One region of the Rhizobium sp. UGM030330-04 genome, then DNA from elsewhere that is predicted to be linked to it. Evidence: predicted binding sites of a transcription regulator. Region 1 holds the regulator's gene; each other region holds the start of a gene.
The links. Region 1 encodes PhoB, which activates phosphate uptake and scavenging genes when phosphate is short. Its sites were predicted from a motif close to TGTCATNNANCTGTCAT; they were not measured.

Region 1 (4,882 bases):
TTTCGAAGATCATCGCCAGCATCTTGCCGGCAAGCGGCTTTTCAGCCGTGCCGGCCTTGGTGGCAATCTTGCGCGCGCGCGCATCATCAAGAATCGTCCGCAGATCCTCCGGACCGACGGCCGAAAGGTCGAGAAAATGTTTTGGTGAAGCCATTTCAAACTGTCCCATGCTTGCGAGCCTCCGACAGAGGCCCGCCCTAGATTGGTTTCAGGCGATTTTCGCCTGTTTCGCTGTGAGGGAAGCGGCAGCCGCTTCCACACGCGCCAGCCCTTCACGGGCCTCTTCAGCCGTGGTGACGAGCGGCGGCAGAAGGCGGATAACGTTGTCACCCGCCGGCACGCCAAGCAGGTGCTCCGCGCGCATGGCCTGCAGCAGTTCGCCCGAGGGCACCTTGGCCTTGATGCCGAGAAGCAGGCCTTCGCCACGGATTTCCTCGATCACGTCAGGATAACGATCCTTCAGCGAAGCCAGGCCCTGGCGGAAGACCAGCGCGACATCCCGGACCTTTTCCAGAAAGCCCTCGGAGAGAACGACGTCCAGCACGGCGTTGCCAACCGCCATGGCGAGCGGATTGCCGCCATAGGTGGTGCCATGCACACCGGCCGTCATGCCGGAAGCGGCCTCCGCCGTCGCCAGACACGCACCGAGCGGAAAACCGCCGCCGATACCCTTGGCAACCGCCATGATATCGGGCGCGACGCCCGTCTGTTCATAAGCAAACAGCTTGCCCGTGCGGCCAACGCCCGTCTGGACCTCATCGAAGATCAGCAGCAGACCGTGCTCGTCGCACAATCCGCGCAGGAGTTGCAGGAATTCCTTGCTGGGCGCGCGAATGCCGCCCTCGCCCTGAATGGGCTCGATCAAAAGCGCCGCCGTCTCGTCCGTGATGGCCGCCTTCAGCGCGTCGACATCGGCGAAGGGAACCTGATCGAAACCTTCAACCTTGGGGCCGAAACCTTCCAGATATTTCTGCTGGCCGCCGGCAGCGATGGTCGCCAGCGTGCGGCCATGGAAGGCGCCTTCGAAGGTGACGATACGGAATTTTTCCGGATGGCCCTTTGAATAATGATAACGGCGCGCGGTCTTGATGGCACATTCCAGCGCTTCCGCACCGGAATTGGTGAAGAAGACCTTGTCCGCGAACGTTGCTTCCGTCAGCCGCCTAGCGAGCTTTTCCTGCCCCGGCACTTCATAGAGGTTCGAAACATGCCAGACCTTCTCGGCCTGCGTCTTGATCGCCTCCACGAGATGCGGATGGGCGTGGCCCAGCGAGTTGACCGCGACGCCTGCCGCAAAATCCAGATATCGCTCGCCGCTTTCCGTGAACAGCCAGACGCCTTCGCCGCGCTCGAAACGCAGGGGGGCTCTTGCAAATGTATCGAACAATGGCGCGGCGGCTTCGGCCATGGCTGTATCACTCCTTGCGCGGATGCGCTGTCAGACGGTTGTCAATAGGCTTCGAGGGTTATCCCTCGCCTGAAAATCAAAAATGCCGCCTTGCGGCGGCAGGGGCACTATTGTCACTTCGCTTGCCGATGTCAACAAAAGTCCGCGTTTCCCGGGCTTCTCAAGCATTAGTATGTGGCCGCAGCCGAGCCCCAAGGTGTTGCCTTTCAGACTCAACTCGCCAGCAAGTTGGGGAAAACCGGAAAATCGATTCCAGATGATTCCCGCGACTCTTGCCACGGAGTCGGGCTGGCACTAGGTTAATCGCTAATTACTAGACTGCATTGCGGCGGAACTAGTCACCTAAAATCCGGCGGAAACCACGCTCGCGGCATGTCTCGCGAGACGGAGAGGGATTCTGTCGAAATATACGCGACAAGCGGAGAAGCGGCATGAACTGGACAGACGAGCGGGTCGAGAAACTCAAGAAATTGTGGGCCGAAGGACTGAGCGCCAGCCAGATAGCAGCACAGCTGGGCGGCGTCAGCCGCAACGCCGTGATCGGCAAGGTGCATCGCCTCAACCTGCCGGGACGCGTCAAGGCTGGCGGCCCGGTCACGTCGGCGCGCTCCGCGCCTAAGCGCACCGCCGCCCCTGCCCCGCGCGCAACGAATTTCGCGGCTCGCGTCAGCGCGGCACCGGCACGGGCTCTGAACCGCTCGAACGCGGCAACGGCTCTCCATGAGGAGATCGACATCGAGACCGCTGAAGTTCTCGATTACGCTCCCTCCAGAAACGTCGTTACGCCGATTTCCCGCCGCCTGACGCTGACGGAACTGACGGAGCGCACCTGCAAATGGCCGGTTGGCGATCCGCTGAAGGATGATTTCCATTTCTGCGGTTGTGAAGCGCTGGAATCTTCGCCCTATTGCAAGTTCCATGCGAAACTCGCCTACCAGCCGGTGAGCGAGCGCCGCAAGGCTTGAGTGTTGCGGCACGCATTCAGCACTCAAAAACTACGGGCCTTCGGGCCCGTTTTTTTATGGCAAAGGCAGGCCCGTTCCGGGGAGCGATGCACCAATGGAGTACCGGCCCTTTCCTCCATCGCCGTCAGACATCGCGCCACAATCCGGATATCAACCGGTCGTCGATCGTGCGCTCCGAAGATTGAGATGCCGCTTTCGAGAAAAGTCCAAAATCGAAAGGCCCGACACCGCAATGGTATCGGGCCTTTCAATTTTGGGCGAATGTATCCTGACCGAGGCCTTCAGTTCGGCTGCGGTCAGGCTTCCATGGAATATCCGGCACCGCGCACGGTGCGGATGACATCCTGCATATGCGAAAAATTGAGTGCCTTGCGCAGACGGCCGACATGCACGTCGACAGTGCGTTCATCGACATAGATATCGTGACCCCAGACGCCATCCAGCAGTTGCGAGCGGGAAAACACTCGGCCCGGAGAGGTCATCAGGAATTCCAGCAGGCGGAATTCCGTCGGGCCGAGGCGCACTTCGCGGCTTTTGCGATGAACGCGATGGGTTTCGCGATCCAGCTCAATATCGCCGCATTTCAGCACCGATGAGAGAACCTCGGGGCGAGCCCGACGCAGCATCGCCTTGACGCGGGCCATGAGCTCCGGCGTCGAGAACGGCTTCACGACATAATCGTCCGCACCGGTGGCAAGACCGCGAACGCGCTCGCTTTCTTCACCGCGCGCCGTCAGCATGATGATGGGCAGCCGCTCGGTTTCCGGCCGCATTCTCAGCCGCCGGCACAGTTCGATGCCGGAAACCCCGGGCAGCATCCAATCCAGGATGAGCAGATCAGGAATACGTTCCTGCAGCCGGATTTCCGCTTCGTCTCCACGGGGTATCGTGTCGACGTCGTATCCCTCAGCCTCGAGATTGTAACGAAGCAGGACGCTCAGCGCTTCCTCGTCTTCCACAACTGCAATCTTGGGCACCATATACTAACTCCACAAGCTTCTGCTTGTCTGTTACTCGGTCACCGAACCGAGCGTGTTGGAACTGTCGTCCTTCGGACGCTCTCCCTCCGGCTGACTGCCGGTGGTCATGTAATAAATCGTCTCGGCGATATTGGTGGCATGGTCGCCGATACGCTCGATGTTCTTGGCGCAGAACAGGAGATGCGTGCAGGTGGTGATGTTGCGCGGATCTTCCATCATGTAGGTCAGAAGCTCGCGGAAGAGCGACGTATACATGGCGTCGATTTCTTCATCACGCTCGCGAATGGCATTGGCCTTCTCGGCGGAACGTGTCGAATAGACGTCGAGCACTTCCTTGAGCTGCACCAGCGCCAGTTCGGACAGGTGTTCGATGCCGCGAGCAAGCTTGCGCGGCACGCCGGTGCCGGCAACCGCGATCACCCGCTTGGCGGTGTTCTTGCCGAGGTCGCCAACACGCTCGAGATCACCGGCGATACGCAGGGTGCCGATGATTTCGCGAAGATCGGCCGCAACGGGCTGTCTTCTGGCGATGGTGACGATGGCCTTGTCGCCGATCTCACGCTCGGAATGGTCGAGGATCGTGTCATCGGAAATGACTTTCTGCGCCAGGGCAGCATCGGAATTGACGAGCGCGCGCACCGCATCTGCGCACATCTGCTCGGCCAGACCGCCCATTTCGGCGATGCGGCGGGTCAGGAACTTCAATTCCTCGTCATAGGCGGACAGAATATGCGAATGGGTCGTTGTCTGTGTCACGGTCTGATCCTCCGGCTTGGCCTTCATGCACGTGCACACCAGCGGGCACGGCAGAGGCACCAGTCTTGTTCGGTTTCGATAAAGCGCCGGCCGGAAATCAGCCGAAGCGGCCCATGATGTAGTCCTGCGTGCGCTGGTCATCCGGATTGGTGAACATCTTGTCCGTTTCGTTTTCCTCGACAAGATGACCAAGGTGGAACATGGCTGTGCGCTGGGAAACACGCGCTGCCTGCTGCATGGAGTGCGTGACGATGACAATCGTATAGTTGGCGCGCAGTTCGTGGATGAGCTCCTCGACCTTGGCGGTCGCGATCGGATCGAGCGCCGAGCAGGGCTCGTCCATCAGGATCACTTCCGGGCTGACGGCAACCGCGCGTGCGATGCAAAGGCGCTGCTGCTGGCCACCGGAAAGGCCGGTGCCGGACTCCTGGAGACGATCCTTGACCTCGTTCCACAGGCCGGCCTTCTGCAGGCTGTGTTCGACGATCTGATCCATATCCGCCTTGTTGCGGGCCAGACCATGGATGCGCGGGCCGTAGGAGATGTTCTCGTAAATCGACTTCGGAAACGGGTTCGGCTTCTGGAACACCATGCCGACGCGCGCGCGCAGCTCAACCACATCGATCGCCTGGTCGTAGATATCGTCGGTGTCGAGCGTGATCTTGCCAGTGACCCGGCAGCCATCGATCGTGTCGTTCATGCGATTGAGCGTCCGAAGGAATGTGGACTTGCCGCAACCGGACGGGCCGATCAGCGCGGTCACCGTGTTTTCG
Region 2 (4,882 bases), on a different contig from region 1:
CTGCGCAATTGAGGTTCCGGCTGACCGGGTGCCGCATGTGCCGTTCCCGATCACTTCACTCCCCTTATTTCTGTGACCAGCACAGGAATAGGGTGCGGAAAATGTCAGCGCAGGAAACAGCCACGCGGTGTTGGTGAGGATACCTTGAACGGCGCAGCCCTCACGCCTTGTCGATAATCAGGTGCGTCGCGCCCTCGCCCGCCACCGTTCCCGTGCAGCGGTAACCGAGCGCGGGCAAGTCCAGCCCTTCGAAAAGCAGCTCCCCCTTGCCGAGAAAAACCGGCGCGAGCGCCAGGTGCAACTCATCGATCATGCCCGCCGCCATATATTGCCGGATGGTGGAAACGCCGCCGCCGATACGGACATCCTTGCCGTTCGCCGCCGCCAGCGCCCTGTCGAGGGCCGCCTCGATGCCGTCGGTGACGAAATGAAACACGGTGCCGCCCTTCATGGTGAAGGACGGGCGCGCATGATGCGTCAGGACGAAAACCGGAACGTGATAGGGCGGCTCCTCACCCCACCAGCCCTTCCAGCTTTCATCCGGCCATGCGCCGCGCACCGGACCGAACATATTACGCCCCAGAATCCACGCGCCGATATTCTCGAAGCTCTTTTCGGAAAAATCCTCGTCCGTGCCAGTCGAACCGCCGTCCTTGCCGAACATGCGGTGAAAGGTGCGGGTCTTGAAGGCCCATTCGTGCAGCTCTTCGCCGTTCACACCCAACGGGTTCTGCAGGCTTTGGTCCGGTCCTGCGCCATATCCGTCAAGCGAAATGGCGAAATTGCGAACGACAACCTTCGGCATGGCACTCTCCTCCCATTTCAGGAGGCAGATCACCAGCGTCGGGCGACCGGCCTCAGATTTCCCGTTCCAGATTAACGGCGGCTGTCGGGATTTGCCCGCCGGCGGCACCTTTGTCTTCCGTGACGGTGTTCAGCAGGTGATCGGCAATCAGTTCCGCCTGAAACTTGCCGAGCTCGTAGCAATAGGTAATTTCGCGCTTTTCCGCCGACCAGTAGACATCGGGACGGCCGCAGGATTTGGCCGTCAACTTGACGTCCCCCTTCAGGGCATAAGCGCCGAAGCTGCGGCTGATGAGATCGAGGACCTTCGATTCCCTGACCATGATGGCATAGGGTTCAAGCTCGGGATCGCGCGGCGGCACGTAACTGATGGTGAATTTGGACGACGCCTGGCTGCGGTAAGGCGCGAGAAAATTCTCCCAGGCCGAAGCAACGCCCGGATAGGCGGCAGCGCATTTGCCGAATTGTGCGTTGTCCAGCCCCATCATGGCGGCCAGATCGCCATAACCGTCCTTGTCGCGGCCGACCATCAGGCAGGCCATGTTGCGGTCGCGGCTCCTGTCCGGCACCAGCGCGGAAAAGACCGGTGCTTCGTGCTCGGGCAAGGTCTCTGCTTCCCGCGCCAGATACCAGCTGTCTGTGGCGTTGACGAGCGCGGTATCGAGCCACTCCTCATTGGCCTGAAGGATGAGCGTGCCCGCCAGCTGGTCGGCCGGGGCCTGCGCGCTGCCGGTATGCGGCGTGCCGAAATCCGAAATCAGCATGCGCGCGCCCTCGTGATAGAGCGAGAAGATCGCGTTGCCGATGACGAAATTGACCGCCTGCTGCAGCTGGTCGTCGGACAGGCCATCAAGACCGGAGGCAAGCTGTGCCTTCGCCTCGATCGGAGCCGTCAACGAAACGAAAGCCAGCGGAACGGCGGCCAGAAAACGACGCAACATAAAATCAGACCTTCCGGAAACGAGGAGCGTCACTGATTCCCGAAGCTAACGAATGACGCAATGGGCTGGTTGCATCGCCTGTCAAGAATCGGGTGGATAGTGCTCCATTTCGGGATCATAGCTGCAAACAAGCAACGCCGATCCCGAACCGGAAGGAGCCTGTCATGGCCAATCTCGTCTTTACTGCAATGCCGGCTAACGAAGCCGAGGCCTTCCGGGCGGGAGCGCCCGACGCCTATGGCAACCCGCCGGAACAGGCCGTTTCACCGGGCGGCATGCCCTGCCGCCATTGTCTTTCACAGATCGGTGAAGGGGAAAGAATGCTGATCCTCGCCTACCGGCCCTTTCCTTCGCTGCAACCCTATGCGGAAACGGGGCCCATATTTCTGCATGCAGATGCCTGCGCGCGCTATCCGCAAACGCAGACCGTTCCACCGATGCTGAACAGCCCGGATTACATCATCCGCGGATATGGCGCCGACGACCGCATCGTTTACGGCACCGGCGCGGTGACGGCGACGGGCGAAATCGTGTCACGCGCACGGCACCTTCTCGAACGCGCGGATGTTGCCTATGTGCATGTGCGTTCTGCCCGCAACAATTGCTATCAGTGCCGTATCGACACAGAATAATCGGCTATTATCTGCAATTTTAAGCAAAGCACTAAACGGCTCTCAAGCTTTCCGCACCATGATGCAGCTATCGGAAACAATTTATTTGAGCAGCAAAATGACAAACAACCTCAACATGGCGACCCGCAGCGCACCGCGCAGCAAGACGAGAATCTTCGCGACCGTGCACTATTTCAGCCAGTCGACCAGAGGCCGCGTCGTCGATCTTTCCGCGACGGGGATGGCACTCGAGCTGGACGGGCCTTTCGCGGCTGCCAAGGGTAGCCGGGTCAAGGTGCAGAGCGAGGATCTGGGCTTCATCGAAGGCGTCGTGCAGTGGCAGCACCAGAACCGTCTCGGCCTGCAGCTGAAGCTTTCCACCAACACGTTGGCGCAGCTCTCCTCCTATTTCCGCTTCTTCCACGAGGAAGTGAAACCGACGCTCGCCCGCTGATCCGACAAGTGCCGATAACCGGAATGCGCCGGCCGAACGGAGCGCATTCCCGCAATGGCAACCTGCGCGCCGTGCTGCAATGACAAAAAATTTATCAAACGGTTGAAAACGGGTCCGTCTGTCACCGCCCTGTCATTTTGGTGATGGACTCCTCGGCGATTGCTTCTACCCTGTCGCTTTCCATGACAGCGCAAGCTTCATCCCAAGGAGTTCCCATGTCGTCGCTTCTCGCTCTCCACCCTATCACCCGCCGTTCGCTTCTCGGCGGCATTGCGGCCTCCTCGGCGCTGGTGATGCTGCATCCCTTCGCCGCCCGCGCCGCCGCCAATCAGGCGCATCTGCGCATCATGGAAACGACTGATATCCATGTTCACGTCTTTCCCTATGATTATTATGCCGACAAGCCGAACGACACGATGGGGCTTTCGCGCACGGCCTCGATCATCGACAAGATCCGCGCCGAAGCCGGAAACTCGATGCTGGTGGATAATGGCGACTTCCTGCAGGGCAATCCGCTCGGCGACTATATAGCCTATGAGCGCGGCATGAAGGCCGGCGACAAGCACCCCGTCATCAACGCCATGAACGTGCTGGGTTATGATTGCGGCACGCTCGGCAACCACGAATTCAATTACGGCCTCGACTACATGTCGAACACGCTGGCCGGCGCCGGTTTCCCTTACGTCTGCGCCAACCTCACCAAGGGTCAGCTGGCTTCCGATCCGAAAAACGACGAGCTGTTCTTCAAGCCCTACGTCATTCTGGAAAAGCAGATCCGCGACGGCGGTGGCGTGACGAGCCCGGTCAAGGTCGGCATTATCGGCTTCGTGCCGCCGCAGATCATGATGTGGGATTCCAAGAACCTCGAAGGCAAGGCACAGACCCGTGACATCGTCGAGGCGGCGAAAGCATGGGTGCCTGTCATGAAGGAAGAAGGCGCCGATATCGTCATCGCCCTCTCCCATTCCGGTATCGACGGCAAGGGCCAGACCGAGCGCATGGAAAACGCTTCGCTTTATCTGGCAGGTGTCGAAGGCATCGACGCCATCTTCACCGGCCACCAGCATCTCGTCTTCCCCGGTCCGAAGACCTGGGACGGCATCGAGGGTGCGGATGCCGTCAAGGGCACGCTGATGGGCAAGCCGGCGGTCATGGCCGGTTTCTGGGGCTCGCATATGGGCCTCATCGACCTGCTGCTCGAAAAGGATGGCAAGAGCTGGAAGATCGTCGATTTCACCTCCGAAGCCCGGCCGATCTATCACCGCGACGAAAACCGCAAGATCGTCGCCGATTTCACCGACAAGGCAGAGGTGCTCGCCGCCGCCAAGGCCGATCACGAGGCAGCCCTTGCCTATGTGCGCCGCCCCGTCGGCAAGACATCCGCGCCGCTCTATTCCTATTTCGCGCTGGTGGCCGACGATCCTTCCGTGCAGATCGTCTCCAATGCCCAGACCTGGTACATCAAGGACATGCTGAAGGAAGGACAATACAAGGACCTGCCGGTGCTTTCGGCGGCGGCGCCCTTCAAGTCCGGCGGTCGCGGCGGAGCGGATTATTATACCGATGTCCCCGCCGGTGACATCGCCATCAAGAACGTCGCCGATCTTTACCTCTACCCCAACACGGTGCAGGCGGTGCTGATCAACGGCGCGCAGGTGAAGAACTGGCTGGAAATGTCGGCCGGCATGTTCAATACGGTCGAGGCCGGTGCGAAGGACGCGCCGCTGCTGAACGCCGATTTCCCGTCCTATAATTTCGATGTCATCGACGGCGTCACCTATCAGATCGATATTTCCAAACCGGCGAAATTCGACAAGGACGGCAATGCCGTCAATCCCGACAGCAACCGCATCGTCAATCTGCAATTTGAAGGCAAACCGATCGATCCCGAGCAGAAATTCGTGGTAGCCACCAATAATTACCGCGCCGGCGGTGGTGGCAAGTTCCCGGATATCGCCGCCGACAAGGTGATCTTCGTGGCCCCCGACACCAACCGCGACGTGATCGTACGCTATATCGTCGACCAGGGCACCATCAACCCTTCGGCGGATGCCAACTGGTCGTTCGCACCG
Region 3 (4,882 bases), 250 kb from region 1:
ATAGCTCGACGCACGATCCCAGCGGCCCTGCATGAAAGCCGGCCCGACATTAAAGAAGAAAAAGCAGCTGATGAGATAAATGACGGTGGCGAGAATACCGATCAGCAGACCGTAACGCTTCATGAAACCGCGTTTGAAAATCGCGGGATGCGCGGCGGTCAGCCTTTCGCGCTCGGCGGTGTTGAGAATGAAGCTGGAGGACATCAGGCCGCTCCCCGTCCGAATTCGAAGGATTGATGGCCGATCAGTCTGCGGCGCAGCCAGCTGGAAAACTGGTCGACGGCGATGATGGTGATCAGCAGCAGGATGATGATGGCATAGGTCTTGGAAGCATGGTCATTGCCGATCGACAGCCGGAACACCTCGCCGATGCCGCCGCCGCCGACCGCACCGATGATGGTGGAGGCGCGCACGTTGATTTCGGCGCGCAGCAGCGCATAGGACACGAAATTGGGCAGCACCTGCGGCACGATGGCGAAGCGAACCCGCTCCAGCCAGTTGGCGCCGGCGGCGCGCAGGCCTTCATCGGGTTTCATGTCGGCATTTTCCACCACTTCGAAGAACAGCTTGCCAAGAGCGCCGATCGTGTGGACCGAAATCGCGATGATCGCCGCAATCGGACCGATCGAGAGAATGGCGGTCAGCAAACCGGCGACGACGATTTCAGGAAAGGCACGCAGCACTTCCATCACCCGGCGCACCACCCAGCGCACGAGGCCGGCGCCGACGAGGTTGGTGGAGGCGAAGAAGCAGAGCACGAAGGCGAAGCCGGTGCCGATGATTGTCGAAACCAGCGCGATGTTGAGCGTGATGATCAGCTGGTAAATGAAATGCGGGATGTAGAAGCCATCGGTGATGTAAACGCGATCCGCGACATAGTTGTATTTCAGCGAGCCGTTCGCATAGGGCGATGGCAGGTCGAACATCGCCCGAAAAATTTCCAGCGGACTGTCCGGCACGAAGGTCTTCATGAAATCGAAGAAATAGGGCAGGCGCTCGAAGAACTTGCCCGAATTGGCCGCATTGGCGAAATTCAGTGAAGCGGCGAGAATGACGAGGAAGATCACGAGCGAAATGACGGTGTAGATCCGCCGTGTCGCAAGCTGCTGTTGATAATGGCGCATGACCGTCCGGGACGATGCGCTCAATCCCTCGGGCGAGAGGGTGCCATGGTGCAGTGTGGTCGCCATGCCGCTTTTTCCTTTATTGGCAAAAGCGGCGGCGCCGCAAGGCACCGCCGCTTTCGGTTATGATCTCAGGATCAGCCGCCGATAACGGACTTACGGGCGTCGATGATCGTCTGGTAGAAGGACGGATCGACCTTGATGTAGGCGGTGTTCTTGCCCTGGGTGAAGCCCTGGAAGCATGCGAGGTCCTTCTTCGGCAGTTCCATGAAGAAGTCTTCGACCTTCTGCTTCATGGCGTCGCCGAGCTTGTTGGTGACCATGAGCGGGCCGTTCGGGATCAGCGGCGACTTCCAGACTTCGACGATATCGTCCATGTCGAGGTTGCCCTTCTTGACCATCTGGTAGAGGTTGCCGGCCGTGTAGCCTTCTTCCCACTTGCCGACGCCCGAACCGAAGGTGGTGCCGACGTCGAACTTCTTGTCGAGAACGGCGAGAACGAGGTTCTCATGGCCGCCGCCGAAACCGGTTTCGGAGAAGTATTCCTTGACCGGAACGCCGGTTTCCTTCGGGATGGCGACGTTCGGAACGAGGAAGCCCGAGGTGGAGTCAGGGTCGGCAAAGCCGATCTTCTTGCCCTTGGCGTCAGCCAGCGTCTTGATGCCGCTGTCCTTGCGGGCAACCATGATCGTGTAATAACCGGTCGAACCGTCGGCGCCGGCCGTGGTCAGGATCGGGTCGACGGCCTTCGGATCGGCAAGAGCGATCTTGGCGTAGGAGGAGGCGCCCATGGAAGCGATGTCGATGGTGCCGCCGAGCAGGCCCTGGATGACGCCGTTATAGTCCGGCGACGGGAAAACCTGAACTTCGGAAACGCCGGTCGCAGCCTTGAGGCCATCGGCAACGCACTTGGTGTTGCGGATCTGGTCGGCTTCGTTTTCGGAGCCGTCGAGACCGATGCGCAGAACCTTGACGTCCTGAGCCATGGCGGAACCGGCCAGAACGCCAAGGGCGACTGCCGAAAGAAGGACTTTCTTCAACATGGACTTTCTCCTGTTTCCCGGCGAGCCGGAGTTTGTTGTGAGATGTCGGCCCTTGACGCGGGCGCAAACGATGCTGAGCGGTTCCTCAGAGCCCGGCGAGAGCGAGCGGTTCGGGACCGGCAGATTGCTGCACCGGACGCGCGGCAAGCTGCGCGCCGGGAATATTGATGCTGGTCGAGGTCATGGTCTCGTCGATGCCGGAGCCTTGCGAATCGGTTCCGTAAATCTCCGTGACGGCCGCAGCGGTCAGCTCCGCCGGTGTTCCGTCGAAAACGACGCGGCCCTGTGACATGCCGATGATGCGTTCGCAATAATTGCGCGCCGTATCCAGCGTGTGCAGATTGGTGATGACGGTAATGCCTTCGCGTTCGTTGATGTCGCGCAGGGCGTCCATCACGATCTTGGCATTGAGGGGATCGAGCGATGCGATCGGCTCATCGGCCAGAACCATCTTCGGAGACTGCATCAGCGCGCGGGCAATGGCGACGCGCTGCTGCTGGCCGCCGGAAAGCGTGCCGGCCGCCTGCATGGCCACATGCTCGATGCCGAGGCGCTCCAGCGCGGCGATCGCCATCAGGCGCTCGTCATTGGTGAAGATGTTGAACAGGCTGAGCGCCGTCGAACGGTGGTTGAGGCGGCCGAGCATGACATTGGTAAGCACGTCGAGACGCGGTACCAGATTGAACTGCTGGAAGATCATGGCGCAGTCACGCTGCCAGTTGCGCAACGCAGCACCCTTCAGCGCCGATACTTCCGTATCGTTGAAATGAATGGAACCCGAAGACGGATCGACGAGGCGGTTGATCATGCGCAGCAGCGTTGATTTGCCAGCGCCCGAGCGTCCGATCACGCCGACCATCTGACCCTGCGGTATCTCGACATTCACGGCATCGACCGCAGTGTGGTTGCCGAAACGGCGCGTGACTTGCTTCAGGTGAAAGCTCATTTCCCCGTCCAATCTTCTTATGACGGGGTTCGACCTAACAGCGGTCCATGAACTGCGCGTGTCAGTTTAATGAAGAAAATATTACAGAATTCGCAGATACGACACTCTGGCGTTCGCCGACAAACCTTTCGTCAAGCGTGTCATGAGCAGCAAATTCCGCCTGGTTATCAGGAGCCGACAAACAGAAATCCCGGGACATGGCCCCGGGACTGCAATTGCTTTGGTATGAGCGGAATTCACCCGCCATATTTCGCCACGAAATCCTCGGCGGCGAGCGTGCGGAAATCATCGAGCGCGCCGCGCAGTCTTGCATGGTCCCAATCCCACCAATTCAGATTGTCCATGCGCCTGCCAAGCTCTGAGGGAAAACGCTCGCGGATCAGCCGGGCGGGCACGCCGCCGACGATGGTATAGGGCGCAACATCTTTGGAAACGACCGCCCCGGCCCCGATTACCGCACCGTTCCCCACCGTCACACCGGGCAGGAGGGTCGCGCCATGGCCGATCCAGACATCGTGGCCGATCACCACGCGCTTGGCGCGGCGGGCGGCGAAGAAATCCGTTTCATCCTCGGCGTCGTCCCAGTAGCTGCGGGCGCGATAGGTGAAATGGTGCAATGTCGCCCGCTGCATCGGGTGATTGGTGGCATTGATGCGGACGGAAGCGGCGATATTGACGAATTTTCCGATAGTGGCGCACCAGATCGCGCCATCCTGCATGACGTAGGAGTAGTCGCCCATCTCAACCTCCTCGAGGCGGCAGCGCTCCGAAATTTCGGTGTAGCGGCCGATCGAGGAATTGGTGACGCGGGCGGTGTCGTGAATGACGGGTTCGAGACCGACCTTGACACTCATGCCGCTGCTTTCCGGGGGGAGAATTGCGAGACGTCGAGAATGCGGTCGGCAACGGCTTCGCGCACCTCCTCGTCGTGGAAGATGCCGAGCAGCGCCGTGCCCTTGTCCTTTTTCTCCCTGATCATGTCGACCACCACGCGCCGGTTGGTGGCGTCGAGCGAGGCGGTTGGCTCGTCGAGGAGCAGGATCGCGTGATCGGTGATGAAACCGCGCGCGATGTTGACGCGCTGTTGCTCACCGCCCGAAAAGGTCGCCGGCGGCAGAGACCACAATTCCCGCGGCAGGTTGAGTTTCGAAAGCAGCATGGCTGCCTGTTCGCGCGCGTCCCCAGTGGCAACCTTGCGTGCCAGAAGCGGCTCGGCAACCACGTCGATGGCCGCCACACGGGGCACCGTGCGCAGGAACTGGCTGACATAACCGATGGTGCGGTGGCGGATATCGAGGATCGTGCGTGGCGAAGCATTGCCGATATCGATGACCTCACCCTGATGGCGGATGAGGATCTGCCCGCTGTCGATGGCGTAGTTGCCATAGAGCATTTTCAGGATCGAGCTTTTGCCGATACCTGACGGGCCGCCGAGAACGACGCATTCGCCGCCCGAAACGGAGAAATTGACATCGCGGACAACGGGCAGCTCGATGCCGTCGCGAAGATGCATAGTGAAGCTTTTGAAGACTTCCGAAACGATAAGAGGCGTCGTCATAGCGTCAAACCTGCAAGATGGAGGAAACAAGCAATTGCGTGTAGGGTTCGCGCGGATCGTCCAGCACCCGGTCGGTGAGACCGTGTTCGATGACGTCGCCGCCCTTCATCACCATCATGCGATGGGACAGCAGCCGCGCTACGGCCAGATCATGGGTAACGACGACGACGGCAAGGCCGAGATCATTGACGAGACCACGGACCAGATCGAG

Region 2: N434_RS16110 (bifunctional 2',3'-cyclic-nucleotide 2'-phosphodiesterase/3'-nucleotidase) is a predicted target of PhoB. The motif match lies at 2,930-2,946, and genes of this name have one in related genera.
Region 3: phnC (phosphonate ABC transporter ATP-binding protein) is a predicted target of PhoB. The motif match lies at 3,183-3,199, and genes of this name have one in related genera.

The regions. Positions count from the first base shown of each region.
Region 1 covers NZ_QKML01000001.1:222,556-227,437, forward strand. Annotated here, with positions in the region: gene argF (ornithine carbamoyltransferase) at 1-154, opposite strand, end outside; gene N434_RS01110 (aspartate aminotransferase family protein) at 209-1,408, opposite strand; gene N434_RS01120 (GcrA family cell cycle regulator) at 1,840-2,373, shown strand; gene phoB (phosphate regulon transcriptional regulator PhoB) at 2,670-3,353, opposite strand; gene phoU (phosphate signaling complex protein PhoU) at 3,384-4,109, opposite strand; gene pstB (phosphate ABC transporter ATP-binding protein PstB) at 4,207-4,882, opposite strand, start outside.
Region 2 covers NZ_QKML01000010.1:45,304-50,185, forward strand. Annotated here, with positions in the region: gene sseA (3-mercaptopyruvate sulfurtransferase) at 1-12, shown strand, start outside; gene N434_RS16090 (dihydrofolate reductase family protein) at 161-805, opposite strand; gene N434_RS16095 (DUF4344 domain-containing metallopeptidase) at 858-1,745, opposite strand; gene N434_RS16100 (DUF1203 domain-containing protein) at 1,910-2,377, shown strand; gene N434_RS16105 (PilZ domain-containing protein) at 2,475-2,810, shown strand; gene N434_RS16110 (bifunctional 2',3'-cyclic-nucleotide 2'-phosphodiesterase/3'-nucleotidase) at 3,026-4,882, shown strand, end outside.
Region 3 covers NZ_QKML01000001.1:471,640-476,521, reverse strand. Annotated here, with positions in the region: gene phnE (phosphonate ABC transporter, permease protein PhnE) at 1-204, opposite strand, end outside; gene phnE (phosphonate ABC transporter, permease protein PhnE) at 204-1,190, opposite strand; gene phnD (phosphonate ABC transporter substrate-binding protein) at 1,262-2,167, opposite strand; gene phnC (phosphonate ABC transporter ATP-binding protein) at 2,253-3,113, opposite strand; gene N434_RS02380 (transferase hexapeptide repeat family protein) at 3,350-3,967, opposite strand; gene phnL (phosphonate C-P lyase system protein PhnL) at 3,964-4,671, opposite strand; gene phnK (phosphonate C-P lyase system protein PhnK) at 4,676-4,882, opposite strand, start outside.